Regions from separate parts of the Pseudomonas sp. GL_091 genome, predicted to be linked through region 2. Evidence: riboswitches for the same ligand, from Rfam matches in the RefSeq annotation. Region 2 holds a riboswitch; the other holds the start of a gene.

Region 1 (9,316 bases), 2.3 Mb from region 2:
CATCACCCCGTGGAATGCGCAACAGCGCCAGCAAGGTATCGATGCGCAAGCGCCCGGTGGGCGATTCGCCGAACACGTGCAGGCCGTCGCGGATCTGCGACTCCTTCAAGTCGCACAGGTATGTGTCGAGCCGCGGTAACCAGATCGCTGCGTCGGCATCGCTGTCGAGTTGTTCGTCCAGTTGCAGTTCACGGTCGATGTGGGTGTCACGCACCAGTTGCAGGATGTCGCGCTGCAACTCTCGGGCGCGACGTGGATCGAGCAACTGCGCTTCGTAATATTCATCGGCCAACAGTTCGAGGTTACGCAGCGGGCCGTAGGTTTCGGCGCGGGTCAGCGGGGGCATCAAGTGATCGATGATCACCGCCTGGGTACGCCGCTTGGCCTGGGCGCCCTCGCCCGGGTCGTTGACGATGAACGGATAGATGTTCGGCAGCGGCCCGAGTAAAGCATCTGGCCAGCAATGTTCCGAGAGCCCCACGCCTTTGCCCGGCAGCCATTCGAGGTTGCCGTGTTTGCCGACGTGGATCACGCCGTGGGCGCCGTAGGTGTTACGCAGCCAGAAGTAAAACGCCAGGTAGCCGTGGGGCGGCACCAGGTCCGGGTCGTGATACACCGCGCTCGGGTCGACCTGATAACCCCGCGCAGGTTGAATGCCGACGAAGGTCAGGCCAAAACGCAGGCCGGCGATCATCATCCTTCCGCTGCGACACATCGGGTCGTTTTCCGGCGCGCCCCAACGTTCGAGCACCGCCACGCGATTGGCTTCGGGCAGGGCGTTGAACATCGCCAGATAGTCATCCATCCCCAGGCTTTGCTGGCACGGACGCAGGTCGAGGGTCTCGAGATCGTTGCTGACGCCGCCCAGCAATTGCTGGATCAGCGCGGTGCCACTGCCTGGCAATTCAGCCGGCAATGGATAACCTTCGGCATGCAGCGCCCGCAGGATATTCAGCGCCGCTGCCGGGGTATCGAGGCCGACGCCATTGCCGATGCGACCGTCGCGGGTCGGGTAATTGGCGAGAATCAAGGCAATGCGTTTTTCCGCATTGGGCACCTGCGCCAGATCGACCCAGCGCCGCGCCAGTTCGGCAACGAAATCCATACGCTCCGGTTGGGCCCGGTAGCAGACCACATCCGACTGACTGCGCTCACTGCGCCACGCCAGGTCCTTGAAACTGATCGGGCGGCTGATGATGCGTCCGTCCAGTTCAGGCAAGGCTATGTGCATCGCCAGGTCACGGGGGCCGAGGCCCTGTTCGCTGGCGCGCCAACCCGGTTCGTTGTCTTGGGCGCAAATCGCCTGGATCACCGGAATATTGCGGCGAAACGGGCGCAGATGCGGTGCTTCAGGACTGGATTGGGCGAAGCCGGTGGTATTCAGAATCACCGAGACGCTGGCCTCATCCAGCCAGTCCTCGACCACGCAAAGACAACCGGGTTCTTTCAAGCTGGCCAGCGCAATCGGCAACGGATTCAACCCCGCCGCCTGCAAGCGCTGGCAAAAAACATCAATGAAAGCGGTGTTCGCCGCCTGCAAATGCGAGCGGTAAAACAGCACCGCCGCCACCGGTTGCCCCACTTGCCAGTCGGCTTGCCAGTCGCTCAGCGCGGCAGAATGTTTGTGCGGATGGTAAATCGCCGTGCGTGGCAGGGTTTGCGGCTCGCCCCAGGTGTAATCACGGGCCAGCCAGCGGTTGGCCAGGCAGCGGAAGAAATCCAGGGCGTTGCCCATGCCGCCCTGGCGCAGAAACTGCCAGAGCCGATCACGATCTTCGGCACCGACGGTGCTCAGGTCACTGAGTTCCGGGTCCGGGCGATCATCACCCGGCACCAGAATCACCTGCACGCCGCGCTGCGACAGCTCGACCAGGCGCTCGATGCCGTAACGCCAATAGGCGATGCCACCGTGCAACGAAATCAGGATCACCCTGGCGTGACGCAGCACTTCATCGACGTACAAATCGACCGAGGCATGGTTCTGCACCTGCATCGGGTTGGCCAGGCGCACGCTCGGGTAATCGTCGGGCAATTGCTGCGCCGCTTCGGCGAGCAGCGCGAGGCTGGAATCGCCGCTGCACAGGATCACCAGTTCGGCGGGGGTTTGTCCAAGGTCGGCAATGTTGTCATCCGACACAAAACCGCCGGGCTGGGTCCTGAGCAGGTGCATGGATTACTCGCTGAGCGCGGCGCGCAATTGCGCTTCGAGAACAGTGGCGTCCAGTTCCTGGCCGATCAGCACCAGGCGGGTTACGCGTGCTTCTTCGGCGCCCCACTGGCGGTCGAAGTGCTTGTCGAAACGCGTGCCCACGCCCTGGATCAGCAGGCGCATTGGTTTGTTCGGGATCGCCGCAAAACCCTTGACCCGCAGGATGCCGTGCTGGACCACCAGTTGGGTCAGCGCATCCAGCAGCAGGCTTTCGTCGGCTTGCGGCAGTTCGATGGAGATCGAATCGAAGGCGTCGTGATCGTGGTCATCATGATCGTCGTCGCCATCATGATGATGGTCGTGGTGGCTGTGACGGCTGTCGATGTGTTCTTCGGAGCCGGCACCCAGGCCGATCAGCACGTCCAGCGGCAGGCGACCACTGCTGGCCTCGATGATTTTCACCGCTGGCGGCAATTCCTCGGCGACTTCCAGGCGCACGCGGGCCAGGTCCGCCGGGTTGATCAGGTCGGCTTTGTTGAGGATCACAAGGTCAGCGCTGGCCAGTTGGTCGGCGAACAGTTCGTGCAGCGGCGATTCGTGGTCCAGGTTCGGGTCGAGTTTGCGTTGGGCGTCGACCTGATCCGGGAACGCGGCGAAGGTGCCGGCGGCCACGGCCGGGCTGTCGACCACGGTGATCACCGCGTCCACCGTGCAGGCACTGCGGATTTCCGGCCACTGGAAGGCCTGGACCAGCGGCTTGGGCAGCGCCAGGCCCGAGGTTTCGATGAGAATGTGATCAAGATCGCCACGACGGGCCACCAGTTCGCGCATCACCGGGAAGAATTCTTCCTGGACGGTGCAGCACAGGCAGCCGTTGGCCAATTCATAGACACGGCCGTTGGCTTCTTCTTCGGTGCAACCGATGGAGCATTGCTTGAGGATTTCGCCATCAATACCCAACTCACCGAATTCGTTGACGATCACCGCGATGCGGCGACCCTGGGCGTTGTCGAGCATGTGCCGCAGCAGCGTGGTCTTGCCCGAGCCGAGAAAGCCGGTGACGATGGTGACGGGGAGTTTGGCCAGTGTTTTCATCGGATGCCCTATGGCTAATGTGGCGGGCATACGGGACGACGACCGGCAACGCGGAGGCGCGTGCCTGAGGAGTTCGCCACCGGATCACCCCGCCCGGTTGAAAGTGAGAATCTGTGACGAGGCAGGTCTCCTGGCTGACGGTGTGCCGGCCTTGAGCCTGGCATTCGCTGCGCCTTCCCGCCGGCCTCATGGATTGAGTCAGCAGTGGCGTGGCAACGAACATCACCGTTCACAGTTGCGGGGGCAGCCGCGGCATCGACCGCGTTCCCTTCTTAGCTTCGGCAAACGCCGAAGAACCTCGAAAGCGCAAGGCTACGCATGGTATTGGGGCGGGTCAATGCTTGCGATCCCTGTGGCAAGGGGGCTTGTGTAAATTTCAAGTGAGAACCCTTGCCAATTGACGCCCAACCCCCGCCCATGCTCTCCTACACACCTTGTTACGGGTGCCCTTCACAGGGTGAAACGGGAAACCGGTGAATCATGTGCTTTACTCTTAAGCCATGTCAGTCCGGTGCTGCCCCCGCAACGGTAAGCGAGCGAAGCATCAGATCCACTGTGCCACTGCGGCATGGGAAGGTGATGCTTTCAGGTTCAGGCGCAAGCCTTTGCCCCTCGTGAGCCCGGAGACCGGCCCGTAACACAAAGTGACAAGTACGATCACTGAACCAACAAACCCGCGGTGGGCGGGCGCTGTTTGAACCTCTGCGCGCCAGGTCGTGCGGGGGTTTGCATGCGCTCTTATTCCCCGCTGACAGACCAGAGGGAAACGCCATGTCGATCATCAGCAGCGCCGAACACACATCCGCGAGCACCACCTCAACCTTGACCCAACGTCTGGCCGCTGCTGTCTGCGCGTCGATCCTGGGCGCAAGCCTTGTGTATTTCGCCGGTTTCTCGCACATCGAAGCGGTGCACAATGCCGCCCACGATACCCGTCACAGCTCCGCATTCCCGTGCCATTGAGAGCTGTCGACATGATCAAGCGTATTGCGCAAACCGCAGGTTTCACCGGGCTGCTGGCCGCCCTGCTGCTGACCCTGCTGCAAAGCTTCTGGGTCGCCCCGCTGATTTTGCAGGCCGAAACCTACGAAAAAGCCGAACCGGTCGCGACTGAAGTTCACCAACACGCCGATGGCGCCATGGCTGCCCACACCCACGATGCACAAGCCTGGGAACCGGAAGACGGCTGGCAGCGCGTGCTGTCGACCACCGGCGGTAACCTGGTGGTGGCCGTCGGTTTCGCCCTGATGCTGGCCGGCCTGTACACCTTGCGTGCGCCGACCAAAACCTCGCAAGGCCTGCTCTGGGGCCTGGCCGGTTATGCGACGTTCGTGCTCGCGCCGACCCTCGGCCTGCCACCTGAATTGCCCGGCACTGCCGCAGCGGACCTGGCACAACGGCAACTGTGGTGGATCGGTACCGCCGCCTCCACCGCCGTCGGTATCGCGCTGATCGTGTTCAGCCGTCACTGGCTGATGAAAGTCCTCGGCGCGGCGATACTCGCCGTTCCCCATGTGATTGGCGCACCGCAACCGGAAGTGCATTCGATGCTTGCTCCAGAGGCGCTGGAAGCCCAGTTCAAAATCGCTTCGCAACTGACCAACGTGGCGTTCTGGCTGGCCCTGGGCCTGATCAGCGCCTGGTTGTTCCGTCGCAAAAGCGATGGCCAATACCACGCATGACTGACGTCAGCACAGCGCCGACCCTGGTGGTCGGCCTGGGCTGCCAACGGGGCTGCCCCGTCAGCACGTTGCTGGCGCTGCTCGATCAGGCGTTGGAGGCACACCAGATTGCTCGTCATGAAATCAAGGCGCTGGCCAGCATCGATTCGAAGCGCGACGAACCTGCGTTAATCGAACTGGCTCAGCAGCTTGGCCTGGAATTGATGTATTTCAGCAGTGAACAACTGGCCGCTTATGAACCGCAACTCAGTCATCAATCGCAAATAGCGTTTGAACGCACCGGTTGCTACGGCGTGGCGGAAAGCGCCGCACTGGCCCTGGCGGAACAACTGGCCCAGGCCCCGGCAAAACTGCTGATTCCACGACAAAAATACGCCCAGGCAACACTGGCATTGGCCGGCGCGGCATAAAAACCCCGATAATCCCCACCGTTGATCATGAACATTCTTCATCTGAAGCCCTGTTCAGCCCCTTTTTTCCCCACAGGAACCGACGATGACCGTCTACTTCATTGGCGCAGGTCCCGGCGACCCCGAACTGATTACCGTCAAAGGCCAGCGGCTGATTCGCAGCTGTCCGGTGATCATTTATGCCGGTTCCCTGGTACCTGCCGCCGTACTGGAAGGTCATTGTGCCGAGCAGGTGGTCAACAGTGCCGAACTGCACCTGGAACAGATCATCGACCTGATCAAGACCGCCCACGCCAAAGGTCAGGATGTGGCTCGGGTGCACTCCGGCGATCCAAGCCTGTATGGCGCCATTGGCGAGCAGATTCGCTATCTGCGTGAGCTGGGCATTGCGTTCGAAATCGTACCCGGCGTGACTGCCACAGCCGCTTGCGCAGCGCTTTTAGGAGCAGAACTGACGCTGCCGAACGTTTCGCAGAGCGTGATCCTGACGCGCTACGCCGACAAAACCGCCATGCCACCCGGAGAGGAATTCTCCAGCCTGGCGCAGCACGGCGCGACCATGGCGATTCATTTGGGGGTCAATCACCTGGCGAAGATCGTTGAAGAACTGCTACCCCATTACGGCGCCGATTGCCCGATTGCGGTGGTTCACCGCGCGAGCTGGCCGGATCAGGATTGGGTGGTGGGCACGCTTGAGGATATTGCCGGGAAGGTTGAAGCCAAGGGCTTTCGTCGTACGGCGTTGATTCTGGTGGGTCGGGTGCTGGGCAGCGACCACTTCAGTGAGTCATCGCTGTATCGCGCGGGGTATGCGCATCTCTACAGGCCCTGAGGCCCTCTTCGACTTGCTCGCGAAGGGGCCAACGAAATTTCCCCATAAAAAAACGGCGCTCACGGGGCGCCGTTTTTTCGTTTCGCAGCGAACGCCTTAGTAGTAGGCGTTTTCTTTCTGCGTGTGGTCGGTCACGTCGCGAACGCCCTTGAGCTCCGGAATGCGCTCGAGCAAAGTGCGCTCGATGCCTTCCTTCAGCGTCACGTCGGCCTGGCCGCAGCCCTGGCAACCACCGCCGAACTGCAAGACGGCGATGCCGTCTTCGACCACGTCGATCAGGCTGACCTGACCGCCGTGGCTGGCCAGCCCCGGGTTGATCTCGGTTTGCAGGTAGTAGTTGATGCGCTCGTTGACCGGGCTGTCGGCGTTGACCATCGGTACCTTGGCGTTTGGCGCCTTGATGGTCAGCTGGCCGCCCATGCGGTCGGTGGCGTAGTCGACAACGGCATCGTCCAGGAAGGCTTCGCTGAAGTGATCGATGTACGCGGTGAAGCTTTTGAGCCCCAGCGCGGTGTCTTCGGGTTTTTCTTCGCCCGGCTTGCAGTAGGCAATGCAGGTTTCGGCGTACTGGGTGCCAGGCTGGGTGATGAAGACGCGGATGCCGATGCCCGGGGTGTTCTGCTTGGAGAGCAGATCAGCCAGGTAATCGTGGGCGGCGTCAGTGATGGTAATAGCGGTCATGGAAACTCCTCGCAGGCTTGGGCGCAGTTTACGCCAATCAACGCGCCGGACAAAGTCCTAGTATTTTTGTCGGGAAAGATTTCGACAATCCCCTGATTTTCTGTAGGAGCGAGCTTGCTCGCGATGGTCGCCAACGATAACGCGCACTCCCGGATTTGCGCGGCGCACTTGAGAGCATCGTCGGAACGCCGCCCGGACCAAGCTCGCTCCTACAGGGGATCGGCGATTATTCAGAGGTTCTCGTAGCGGTTCATGTCCAGCACACCCTCTTCCACCGGATCGGTTTCGTGGATGTAGCGGCTCAGGTCATGGAAATAAGGCCAGAATTGCGGATGGCTGCGACGTATTCCCCAACGTTGGACGATTTTCTCGAAGCTGTCGGTGTCCTTGGAATTTTCCATCGCATCCACAAACGCAAGCACTTGCTCGGCCGGGATGTTGAACATGAAGTTCGGGTAGCTGCTGAGCACGCCGGGGAAAATGGTCAGGGTGTCGAGCCCCGGTTGGTAGCGCAGTGATTCACCGAGCAAAAACGCGACGTTGCTGTGGGCACGGTTGCGCAGCAGGCTGTAGACCTCGCGTTTGCCGCTACGGGTTTCAATGCGCAGCATGGTCGCTTCCGGCAGTTGATCAATCACTTTCAACCCGGCGGCCGGACGCGAGGTCAGTCGGCTTAGCGTCTGCTCGGCACTTTGCAGGTCCGGATCGATGTTCGGCCGCGAACAGTAAGCCCCGTCGCAGCGGTTGATCGGGTCGGGCCTGGCATTGAGATCACCATAACGGGCCAGCAATTGCTGGGCGAAGTCGCGTTTGGGGTCCTGCGGGTTAAGTTTCAGCGCGGTCGGCTTGTCGTCATCGATGGTCTCGTAGTCGAGCCACATCTTGAATTTGCCACTGTTCTGATACCAGTCGTCGAGGTAGCCATCTCGCGAATCGGCGGGCATCAGGCGCAGGAAGTTCTGCTCGGCACCGTTGCGGATCAGGTCGAAATACAGGCGCGTCTGGGCCTGGTGGGACACGTTGCCGAACACATCGAAGTTCACCGCCAGTTGATAGTAGGTGCGCTCCAGCAGCGGATAGTCGAACAGCCATATCGTTTGCGGCACGTCGCCGATCAGGCCTTTGGTCACCGAAGCGCTGTCGAAATGGCGGAAGATACTCAGCAACGCATTGTCGTTGCCGGCCCACAGGGTCGACCAGCTCGGTGCAGGTTCGTCGGCATAGCTGTCCCGGCGCAAGGCTTCGTATTCATTACGCTTGTCGCGGTAGTCGTGCCACAAGCTGAGGACACTGCCGACGTCGTCATTTTGCCCCGGCATGGCCAGCAACGGCGTGGCCTGCCCGCGATAGTTCGGATCGGTGACATACAGGTCGTGCTCGGGCGCCTGGAACAGCGCCCAGAAATTATCGCGGATCACGTCCGTGGCGATCTGACCACGACACACTGGCCCACGGATAAAGGTGCGCACGAAGTACTCGGCGTTATCGAGCATGAACTGATAGCGCGCCTGGGCCGGAATCGCTTCGAAGGTGGCGAACGGGTTGGCCCGGCTCTGCGGTCCATAGCCCGGCAATGCGTCGACCTGCCAGTTGCCGCTGTAGAACAGGCTCTTGACCCGCGCCAGCTTCGCCGAACTCAACGGATAGGTGATGTGGGTCTTGTGCACGATCACGCCCTGCACCGGCCACAAGCGGTAATAAAACTGCGTGCCCGGATCATCGTTCGGGCGACGGGTGTTGATCAGGTCGATCGGCTGGCCGGTCGGGGTGCGCGAACGCACCCACTGGAAGAAATGCCCAGGCTCGCCATCCTTGAAGTAGAGATGGGCGAGGAACCAGTGCTCGAACAGCCAGCGCCCCACCAGACTTTCCCGGGCGCCCGGCGAATTGAGCAGGTTTTCCCATTGCACCACCTCCAAGGCTTCCCTGGCGCTGGGCGCCAGCGCCTGCTGATCGATCGGCGCGCCTGCCGCCAGCCAGCGTTGCAGCGTCTGGTACTGCTGGTCGGTCAGGCCGGTCACTGCCAGCGGCATACCCTCCTTCGGATGCTTGGCGGCGTAGCCGTCGAACCCCTCGGGCATGGCGCACATATTTTCCCGGTTCAGGCCCAGGACGATGTCCTCCGGCAGCTTCGCGTTGGGTTGCAACGGAGTTTTGTGGCCAAGCTCCAGCATCCGCGCCATCAGTGCAGCCTGGCTGCCCTGGGCATCGAGTACCGAATAAAAGCCTTTTTGCTGCCAGGCCTGTTTGCCGGAGGCGTCATAGAACAGTCGGGTCGGCGCAACGGCCTGGCGGCGGTCACCGTCGTAGACCGGGATTTTCGTCGCGCCCCGTGCCGCGCCCTCGCCGCTGCCCAGGTTGAGCTGACAGGCGGCGTCGTTGCAGGCGTGGCAGGCCACGCACTTTTCAGTGAAGATCGGTTGAATGTCGCGGCTGTATGAAATGGCAGAGGAAATCGCCGGACTTT
Region 2 (9,316 bases):
ATGCGAGGGTGGATTTGTCGTTATTGCCGTTAGGCGACGGATTGACGCTGTGTCGTAAACGCCAGGCGTCCTTTTGAAAGCGTCGGGTCCCTTCGGCAGCTCCATGAGTTAATGAATCGAATTCTGTAGCAGGCAACGAACATTCGTAGATACATGTCATCCGCCTCTTTTCGTATTGGTTGCATTCACCCTCGTCTGCCCCGCTCGCTAGATTGCGTTGATCAGGCAGTCCGACCCAATGGGTCTCCAGCTGCAACCATCGCAACTATCAAGAGCAGAACCCATGAAAAGAATACTCAGCATTCTCAGCGGTACCTTCCTGCTGGGCGGAGCCAACAGCGCTTTCGCCGCCTCCAGCGCGGACCTGACCGTCACCGGCATCATCACGCCAGCTGCGTGCACGCCGAGCCTGTCGAACGGCGGTCGCGTGGACATTGGCAAGATCTCGGCAAGGAGTCTCAAAAAAGACGACGAAACACTTGTCGGAAAGTACCCCCTGCAACTGACCGTGACTTGTGAAGTACCTGCTCAGTTCGCACTGAACCCCGTCGATAATCAAGCCGGTACTTCGACAAACCCTTTCTGGTTTGGCTTGGGATTGACCCATGAGAACGAAAAGCTGGGTTATCTCAGGGTCTATGTCAAAGGCGCGGTGGCGGGCCAGCAGCCGGTTCGCGCGATCGAATCCGCAGACGATGGGGTGACTTGGGGCGTGGCCGCAGGCACGGGCCCGGGGTACCTCTTGTCAGTAGGCCTCGCAACCGATCACAGCAGGCCCATCGCCGTGAAAGACTTGACGATGGAGTTCGAGGTTTGGACGATGATCGATCGCGCCGACAAGCTGACCCTGAACGAAGATGTTGCCATCTACGGCTCGGCGACTTTTGAAATGAAATATCTCTAAGGTCCTGGTGCTGAACCACTGTCTCAATGCGATACGTGGTTCGGCAGCACCAGCCAATCCGCAGCAACTGCGGCCAAGGCTGCTATCTGGACGCCGACACCCGCCACACCTTGTTCCCTACATCATCGGCCACCAGCAAGTCTCCCTGCCGATCGATTACCACGCCAACCGGCCGGCCCATGGCTTCTTCCTTGTCGTTGAGGAAGCCGGTCAGCACATCCAGCGGTTGCCCGGTCGGCTTGCCGGCATTGAAGGGCACGAAAATCACTTTGTAGCCGCTGTGCGGCTTGCGGTTCCAGGAGCCGTGCTGGCCGATGAAGGCGCCTTCCCTGAACTGCGCCGGTAACCTGTTGCCTTCGGCGAACGTCAGGCCCAGCGAGGCGGTGTGTGGGCCGACCGCATAGTCCGGGGCAATCGCCCTGGCCACCAGGTCCGGGTTCTGCGGCTCGACGCGCAGGTCGACGTGCTGGCCATAATAGCTGAAGGGCCAGCCATAGAAGCCGCCATCCTTGACCGAGGTGATGTAGTCCGGTACCAGGTCACTGCCGATTTCATCCCGTTCGTTGACCGCAGTCCACAGCGCACCACTGTGCGGTTCCCAGGCCATGCCGTTGGGGTTGCGCAGGCCGGAGGCGAAGATCCGCTGCTGGCCCGTGGCGCGATCCACTTCCCAGATCGCCGCGCGACCTTCTTCCTTGTCCATGCCGTTTTCGGCGACGTTGCTGTTGGAACCCACGGTGACGTACAGCTTGCGGCCGTCCTTGCTGGCGATGACGTTTTTCGTCCAGTGGTGGTTCAGCGGCCCACCCGGCAAGTCGACCACTTTGACCGGCGGTGACTTGATCTGCGTATCGCCACTTTCATAGTGAAAGCGCAGCAGGCGATCAGTGTCGGCCACATACAGGTCATTGCCGACCAGGGTCATGCCGAAGGGCGAGTTGAGGTTTTGCAGAAACACCGTGCGGGTTTCCGCGACGCCATCACGGTCCTTGTCGCGCAGCAAGGTGATGCGGTTGGCGCTGGGCACCCTGGCCCCGGCGCGGCCCATGACTTTCTTCATGACCCAGCCGCGAATGCCTTTACCGTCTTCGGGTTTGGGTGGTGCATTGGTTTCCGCCACCAGCACATCGCCATTGGGCAGCACATAAAGCCAGCGCGGGTGATCCAGGTCTTCGGCAAAAGCGGCCACTTGAGTGCCCGTGGCGGCGATGGGTTTTGCGCCCTGCGGCCAACCGATGGCCGGGGCGATGTTCACGGTCGGGATCAGGGTTTTTTTCGGTTCCGGCAATTGAGGCGATGGACCGGTGCCGTCGGAGACTTGCAGGCGGGAGGTCTCGCCACAAGCGGCGAGCCCTCCGCAGAGCGCGATAACGAGAGCGAGCGGGGGCGTGCGCATGCTGGTCTTCCCTATGAATGCCTTGTTCTAATCATAGAGAAGCGTTGTCGTCCGATGGTTCAACCCCTCAGCCGCGAGCTTCCTTGAACAGCACCGCAATGCCGGGGTGATAGTTGCCGGCTTCGTTGCGCAACTTGCGGTAGGCATAAGGGAAATACCAGGCGACAGCGCAGGTGTGTTCCTTTTGCAGGTCGTCGACCATGTCCTGGAGTTCTTCCGGTGTGGCGCCCTGCTGGGCTTTTTGCGGAGCGACGAACAGGCAGCCGAGTTTCAGGTCGCTGGCGTGGCTCAGCCGCTTCGCATCGCTGGCGATGTCGAGCAGGGCCTGGGTCAGGTTGAGGCTGTTGACCCGTGGCCAGCGCTGACTGGTCTGGATGTAGGCGCGGGTTTCGGGCGAGGCCAGGAGCAGGTCGGCGCGGCTGTTGCGTTCGCCTTCTTCGGTCTGCTTGCGGGTGGGCGTCTGTTGCAGCGTGACCATCTCGGCCATCCAGGCCGCGGCCGACAGCAGTCCGAGATTGGCCTTTTCGTCGTGCCAGTACGGTGTGTCGCCATCGCCACGGACGGCGTTGTAACGGTCGATGCATTCGAACCAGTGCTCGAGCACCGGGCGCAGGAATTCCAGCTTTGGATTGTTGATGATCATGCCTTGCATGGGCTCACCCTTGTTGTTGTGTTGTGAGTTTGTGGCTCTTTGATATCACTGCTGGGAGCGTGGCACAAGATTGACGTCAGTTTATTGATTGTTGGCAGCTATTCGGTCGATGGCCGCCCGGCTTTAATTGACGCTCCACCCCCAACCCTCTAACCTTCGCGGCTTGTTTCAGGTGCTCTGTGGCTTGGGTCGACAGAGTGAAACAGGGAAGTCGGTGAGTGAGTCCTTCTGTTGGTCGAAGGTCCGCAATTCCGGCGCTGCCCCCGCAACGGTAAATGAGTGAAAACTGTGTCTGATGCCACTGTGTCGATTCGATGCGGGAAGGCGCACAGTCTGGCCCCGCGCCACTCATGAGCCCGGAGACCGGCCTGATTCATCCAGCGGCATCACGGTGGGCGATGCCAGGCTTTTTGCCTTCTATTCTTGTGCCTGCCCGCCGTTATTCCTGCCTCAACGGAGAGCTCCCCCATGACTGATACCCCCGATCGTGACGAACGCCACCTGGCGCGCATGCAGCGCAAAAAAGCCGTGATCGACGAGCGCATCGCCAATTCCCCGAACGAGTGTGGCCTGCTGCTGGTGCTGACCGGCAACGGCAAGGGCAAGAGCAGTTCGGCCTTCGGCATGCTCGCCCGCGCCATGGGGCACGGCATGCAATGCGGCGTGGTGCAGTTCATCAAGGGCCGCAACAGCACGGGCGAAGAGCTGTTCTTCCGGCGCTTTCCCGAGCAGGTGCGTTTTCATGTGATGGGCGAAGGGTTTACCTGGGAAACCCAGGACCGCCAGCGCGACATCGCCGCCGCCGAAGCCGCCTGGGCGGTGTCGCAGCAGCTGCTGCGCGATCCGTCCATCGGTCTGGTGGTGCTGGATGAACTGAACATCGCCCTCAAGCACGGCTACCTCGAACTCGATCAGGTGCTCAGCGACTTGCAGGCCCGCCCGCCGATGCAACACGTGGTGGTCACCGGTCGTGCCGCCAAGCCGGAAATGATCGAGATGGCCGACACCGTCACCGAAATGGGCGTGATCAAACACGCCTTTCAGGCCGGGATCAAAGCGCAGAAAGGCGTCGAATTGTGAGTCAGCCTCGGCACTGTCCGGCGGTACTGATTGCCGCGCCGGCTTCTGGCCAGGGCAAGACCACCGTCACCGCGGCGCTGGCCCGATTGCATCGCAATCAGGGGCGCAAGGTCCGTGTGTTCAAGTGCGGCCCCGACTTTCTCGATCCGATGATTCTCGAACGCGCCAGTGGTGCGCCGGTGTATCAGCTGGACATGTGGATGGTCGGCGAGCAGGAGAGTCGCCGGCTGCTGTGGGAAGCCGCCGCTGAAGCCGACCTGATCCTGATCGAAGGTGTCATGGGGCTGTTCGACGGTACGCCGTCGAGCGCCGATCTGGCGCGGCATTTCGGTGTGCCGGTGCTGGGGGTGATCGATGGCACCGCCATGGCCCAGACCTTCGGCGCACTGGCCCTGGGGCTGGCGCGTTATCAGCCGGACCTGCCGTTCGCCGGCGTGCTGGCCAATCGTGTCGGCACGCTGCGCCACGCGCAACTGCTCGAAGGCAGCCTGACTGAAGGTTTGCGCTGGTACGGCGCGCTGTCCCGGGAAACCGGGATCGAATTGCCGAGCCGGCACCTGGGGCTGGTTCAGGCCAGTGAGTTGAACGATCTCGACCTGCGCCTCGATGCGGCCGCCGATGCCCTGGCCAGCAGTTGCGAGGTCGCGCTGCCACCGGCGGTCGAGTTCGCCGCCCCTGATGTCATCGCAGTCGAACCGCTGCTGGCCGGTGTACGCATTGCCGTTGCCCGGGATGAAGCCTTTGCGTTCACCTACGGCGCAAGCCTGGATCTGCTGCGGGCGATGGGCGCCGAGTTGTCGTTCTTCTCGCCGATCCGCGACCGTGAGTTGCCGGAGGCGGACAGCCTGTATCTGCCGGGCGGTTACCCGGAACTGCACCATGTTGCGCTGGCGAAAAACACCGCGATGCTCGAAGCGATCCGTGCGCACCACGCCGCCGGCAAGCCATTGCTCGCCGAGTGTGGCGGCATGCTGTATCTGCTCGATTCCCTGACCGATGTCGAGGGCACTCGCGCCGAACTGGTTGGCTTGCTGGTCGGTGATGCGGTGATGCAAAAGCGTCTGGCAGCGCTGGCGTTGCAGGCGGTGCAATTGCCGGAAGGTTCTCTACGCGGGCACACCTACCACCATTCGTTGACCACCACTGAACTGGCGCCGATTGCCCGTGGATTGAGCCCTAACGGCGGGCGCGGAGCGGAGGCGGTCTACCGTGAAGGGCGGATGACCGCCTCTTATGTGCACTTTTATTTTCCGTCGAACCCTTCGGCGATTGCCGCACTGTTTGCGCCGGACCAAAACCTTGTAGGAGCGAGCCTGCTCGCGAAGCGGCCATGACGGATAACGCATATTCCGAAGCCGAACGCGCAGCGGTCTATCGTGCCATCGCCGAGCGCCGTGACATGCGCCACTTCAGCGGCGGCACCGTCGAGCCCGAATTGCTGCGGCGCCTGCTCGAGGCCGCACACCAGGCCCCCAGTGTCGGCCTGATGCAGCCCTGGCGCTTCATCCGCATCAGCGATCGCGCCTTGCGCGGGCAAATCCAGGCCCTGGTGGAAGAAGAACGCATCCGCACTGCCGAAGCCCTTGGCGAGCGCAGCGATGAGTTCATGAAGCTCAAGGTGGAAGGCATCAACGATTGTGCCGAGGTACTGGTCGCCGCGCTGATGGACGACCGCGAGCAGCATATCTTCGGCCGCCGCACCTTACCGGAAATGGACATGGCTTCGTTGTCCTGCGCGATCCAGAACCTGTGGCTGGCGTCCCGCGCCGAAGGGCTGGGCATGGGCTGGGTGTCGCTGTTCGAACCGCAAGCCCTGGCCGATTTGTTGAGGTTGCCGCCGGGTGCCAAGCCGCTGGCGGTGCTGTGCCTGGGGCCGGTGAGGGAGTTCTATCCGGCGCCGATGCTGGTGCTCGAAGGCTGGGCGCAGGCGCGTCCGCTACATGAATTGCTGTATGAAAATTATTGGGGAGTGAGTCAATGAGTGTGGCGTTGTTGAGTGTCGCCGCGGTTGCGCTGGACGCGCTGCTGGGCGAACCCAAACGCTGGCATCCGCTGGTGGCGTTCGGCCGTTTTGCCGAGCGCATCGAGCAACGTTTCAACGGTGGCGGTCGCGGCTGGCGCAGCCATGGCGTCACCGCGTGGGTGATCGCCGTGTTGCCGCTGACGCTGTTGGTCACGGCATTCTCCTGGGCGCCTTATGTCGGCTGGATCGTCGAGATTCTCGCGCTCTATTGCGCCCTTGGCATGCGCAGCCTCGGTGAGCACGTCACGCCTGTGGCCAAGGCCCTGCGCAGTAATGACCTGGAGGCGGCGCGCACGCGGGTGAGCTATCTGGTCAGTCGCCAGACCAGCGAACTGGATGAAACCGAAGTCGCCCGCGCCGCTACCGAGTCGGTGCTGGAGAACGGCAGCGATGCGGTATTCGCGGCGTTGTTCTGGTTTGCCGTGGCGGGCGCGCCGGGCGTGGTGCTCTACCGCCTGAGCAATACGCTGGATGCGATGTGGGGTTATCGCAATGAGCGCTTCGAACGGTTCGGCTGGGCGGCGGCGAAGGTCGACGATGTGCTCAATTACATTCCTGCGCGCCTGGTGGCACTGACTTACGCGCTGCTGGGCAAAACCCGCCTGGCGTTGAAGTGCTGGCGCAACCAGGGCCCGACCTGGGACAGCCCGAACGCCGGCCCGGTGATGGCGGCAGGGGCGGGTGCCCTTGGTGTCGAATTGGGTGGGGCGGCGATTTATCACGGCGAACTGCATCAGCGTCCGCAGTTGGGCGAAGGCGTGCCGGCGGATGCCGACTCCATTGACCGGGGCTGGCAATTGGTCCAGCGCGGGGTATGGTTATGGCTGCTGATTCTCTGCCTGGGGGCCGAATTTTATGCTTGAACACGGTGGGCGACTGCGCAAGGCGGCGCTCGAATACGGCATAGATGAAGCCGACTGGCTGGACCTGTCCACGGGGCTTGCGCCCTGGCCGTTCCCGGTGCCGGATATTCCGCTGCGGGCCTGGGCTCGTTTGCCGGAGACGGACGACGATCTGGAGCAGGCCGCCTGTGATTACTACGGCGCCCTGCAGGCATTGCCGGTGGCTGGTTCGCAAATGGCGATTCAACTGCTGCCGCGATTGCGTCGGGCGGGCAAGGTTGGCGTGTTGTCGCCGTGTTACGCCGAGCACGCCGAGGCGTGGCGTCGCAACGGCTACATCGTGCGTGAAGTGCTGGAGCAGGAAGTCGATTTCTTTATCGACAGTTTCGACGTGCTGGTGGTGGTCAATCCGAATAACCCCACGGGCTTGAGCCTCACGCCCAGTCGCCTGCTCGACTGGCACGCGCGACTGGCCCAGCGCGGTGGCTGGCTGGTGGTGGACGAAGCGTTCATGGATAACACGCCGCATCTGAGCCTGGCGCCGTTTGCCCATCAAGTCGGGCTGATCGTCTTGCGCTCCTTCGGCAAGTTTTTTGGCCTGGCCGGTGTGCGCCTGGGTTTTGTGCTGGCCGAGCGCAAGTTGCTCAAGTTGCTGGCTGAACAAGTGGGGCCCTGGGCCGTGAGCGGGGCAACCCGGGTAGTGGGCCAGGCCTGCCTGCGCGATACCGAGGCGCAAACGGCGCAACGGGTGCGCGCCGAAGAAGCCAGCGAGCGCCTGGCGTCGTTGCTGGAGCAACACCGCTTCGAGCCCCAGGGCGGTTGTGCGCTGTTCCAGTGGCTGATCACCGAGCGCGCCGAAGCACTGCATGAGTTCATGGCCCGGCGCGGCATTCTCCTGCGGTTGTTCACGAACAACAGCAGCCTGCGATTCGGCTTGCCCGGTGACGAAATCGCCTGGGTACGACTGGCGCAGGCGTTCGAAGATTTCGCCAAGGAAAACCAATGACCACGCTGATGGTGCAGGGCACCACATCGGATGCCGGTAAAAGCACGCTGGTGACCGCGCTGTGCCGTTGGGTCACGCGCCAGGGCGTCAGGGTGGTGCCGTTCAAGCCGCAGAACATGGCTCTCAACAGTGCGGTGACGGCCGACGGTGGCGAGATCGGCCGCGCCCAGGCGGTACAGGCCCAGGCCGCGAACCTTGAACCGCACACCGACATGAACCCGGTGTTGCTCAAGCCCAACAGTGACACCGGTGCCCAGGTGATCATCCATGGCCGCGCCGTCACGACCATGAACGCCGTCGCCTATCACGACTACAAAACCATCGCCATGCAAGCGGTGCTGGCCTCCCACGAGCGCTTGAGCGCGGCGTATCCGCTGGTGATGGTCGAGGGCGCAGGCTCGCCGGCGGAAATCAATCTGCGGGCCGGCGACATCGCCAACATGGGCTTCGCCGAAGCGGTGGATTGCCCGGTGCTGCTGATCGCCGATATCAATCGCGGCGGGGTTTTCGCCCATCTGGTCGGCACCCTCGAACTGCTGTCGCCGAGCGAACAGGCACGGGTCAAAGGCTTCGTCATCAATCGTTTCCGGGGCGACATCGCGTTGCTGCAACCCGGTCTCGACTGGCTCGAAGAGCGCACCGGCAAACCGGTGATCGGCGTGCTGCCGTACGTGATGGACCTGCACCTGGAGGCCGAGGACGGCATCGATCAACGCCAGGCCGATAAAGCCGAGCAGGTGCTGAAGGTGGTGGTACCGGTGCTGCCGCGCATCAGTAATCACACCGATTTCGATCCGCTGCGCCTGCATCCGCAAGTGGACCTGCAATTCATCGGCCCAGGCCAGGCGATTCCGCCCGCCGACCTGATCATTCTTCCTGGCTCGAAAAGTGTGCGCAGCGACCTCGCGTACCTGCGAGCCAGCGGCTGGGAGGCTGCCATCGCCCGGCATCTGCGTTACGGCGGGAAACTGCTGGGGATCTGTGGCGGCCTGCAGATGCTCGGTGAGCACGTACATGATCCGCTGGGTCTCGAAGGTGCACCGGGTTCCAGCACCGGTTTGGGGCTATTGGCCTTCCAGACTCAACTCGAACAAGAGAAGCAGTTGCGCAATGTGCGTGGTCGGTTGGCGCTGGAAGATGCGCCTGTTGCGGGTTATGAAATTCATGCCGGCGTGACCACCGGGCCGGCGCTGGAAAACGCCGCCGTGAAACTGGATGACGGCCGCTGTGATGGTGCGCAAAGTGCTGACGGGCAGATTTTCGGCACCTACCTGCACGGGCTGTTCGAATCGCCGGCGGCGTGCAGTGCGCTGCTGCGCTGGGCGGGTTTGCAGGAGGTGCAGGACGTGGATTACCACGCCTTGCGCGAGCGAGATATCGAGCGGCTGGCGGATCTGGTGGAGAAGCATCTGG

The links. Region 2 has a riboswitch for cobalamin ahead of cobO (cob(I)yrinic acid a,c-diamide adenosyltransferase). Riboswitches for the same ligand answer to the same signal wherever they lie in the genome.
Region 1: another riboswitch for cobalamin. It lies ahead of AC3ITY_RS18610 (CbtB domain-containing protein); the one in region 2 lies ahead of cobO (cob(I)yrinic acid a,c-diamide adenosyltransferase).

The regions. Positions count from the first base shown of each region.
Region 1 covers NZ_CM174451.1:4,101,969-4,111,284, forward strand. The annotation lists gene cobN (cobaltochelatase subunit CobN) at 1-2,170, opposite strand, end outside; gene cobW (cobalamin biosynthesis protein CobW) at 2,174-3,244, opposite strand; cobalamin riboswitch at 3,348-3,560, opposite strand; cobalamin riboswitch at 3,669-3,894, shown strand; gene AC3ITY_RS18610 (CbtB domain-containing protein) at 4,016-4,207, shown strand; gene AC3ITY_RS18615 (CbtA family protein) at 4,219-4,926, shown strand; gene AC3ITY_RS18620 (cobalamin biosynthesis protein) at 4,923-5,336, shown strand; gene cobM (precorrin-4 C(11)-methyltransferase) at 5,422-6,168, shown strand; gene nfuA (Fe-S biogenesis protein NfuA) at 6,265-6,849, opposite strand; gene AC3ITY_RS18635 (fatty acid cis/trans isomerase) at 7,080-9,316, opposite strand, start outside.
Region 2 covers NZ_CM174451.1:1,805,884-1,815,199, forward strand. The annotation lists gene AC3ITY_RS08295 (class I SAM-dependent methyltransferase) at 1-77, shown strand, start outside; gene AC3ITY_RS08300 (DUF1120 domain-containing protein) at 284-904, shown strand; gene AC3ITY_RS08305 (PQQ-dependent sugar dehydrogenase) at 987-2,300, opposite strand; gene AC3ITY_RS08310 (hypothetical protein) at 2,368-2,952, opposite strand; cobalamin riboswitch at 3,106-3,338, shown strand; gene cobO (cob(I)yrinic acid a,c-diamide adenosyltransferase) at 3,421-4,032, shown strand; gene AC3ITY_RS08320 (cobyrinic acid a,c-diamide synthase CobB) at 4,029-5,366, shown strand; gene bluB (5,6-dimethylbenzimidazole synthase) at 5,363-6,013, shown strand; gene cbiB (adenosylcobinamide-phosphate synthase CbiB) at 6,010-6,918, shown strand; gene cobD (threonine-phosphate decarboxylase CobD) at 6,911-7,903, shown strand; gene AC3ITY_RS08340 (cobyric acid synthase) at 7,900-9,316, shown strand, end outside.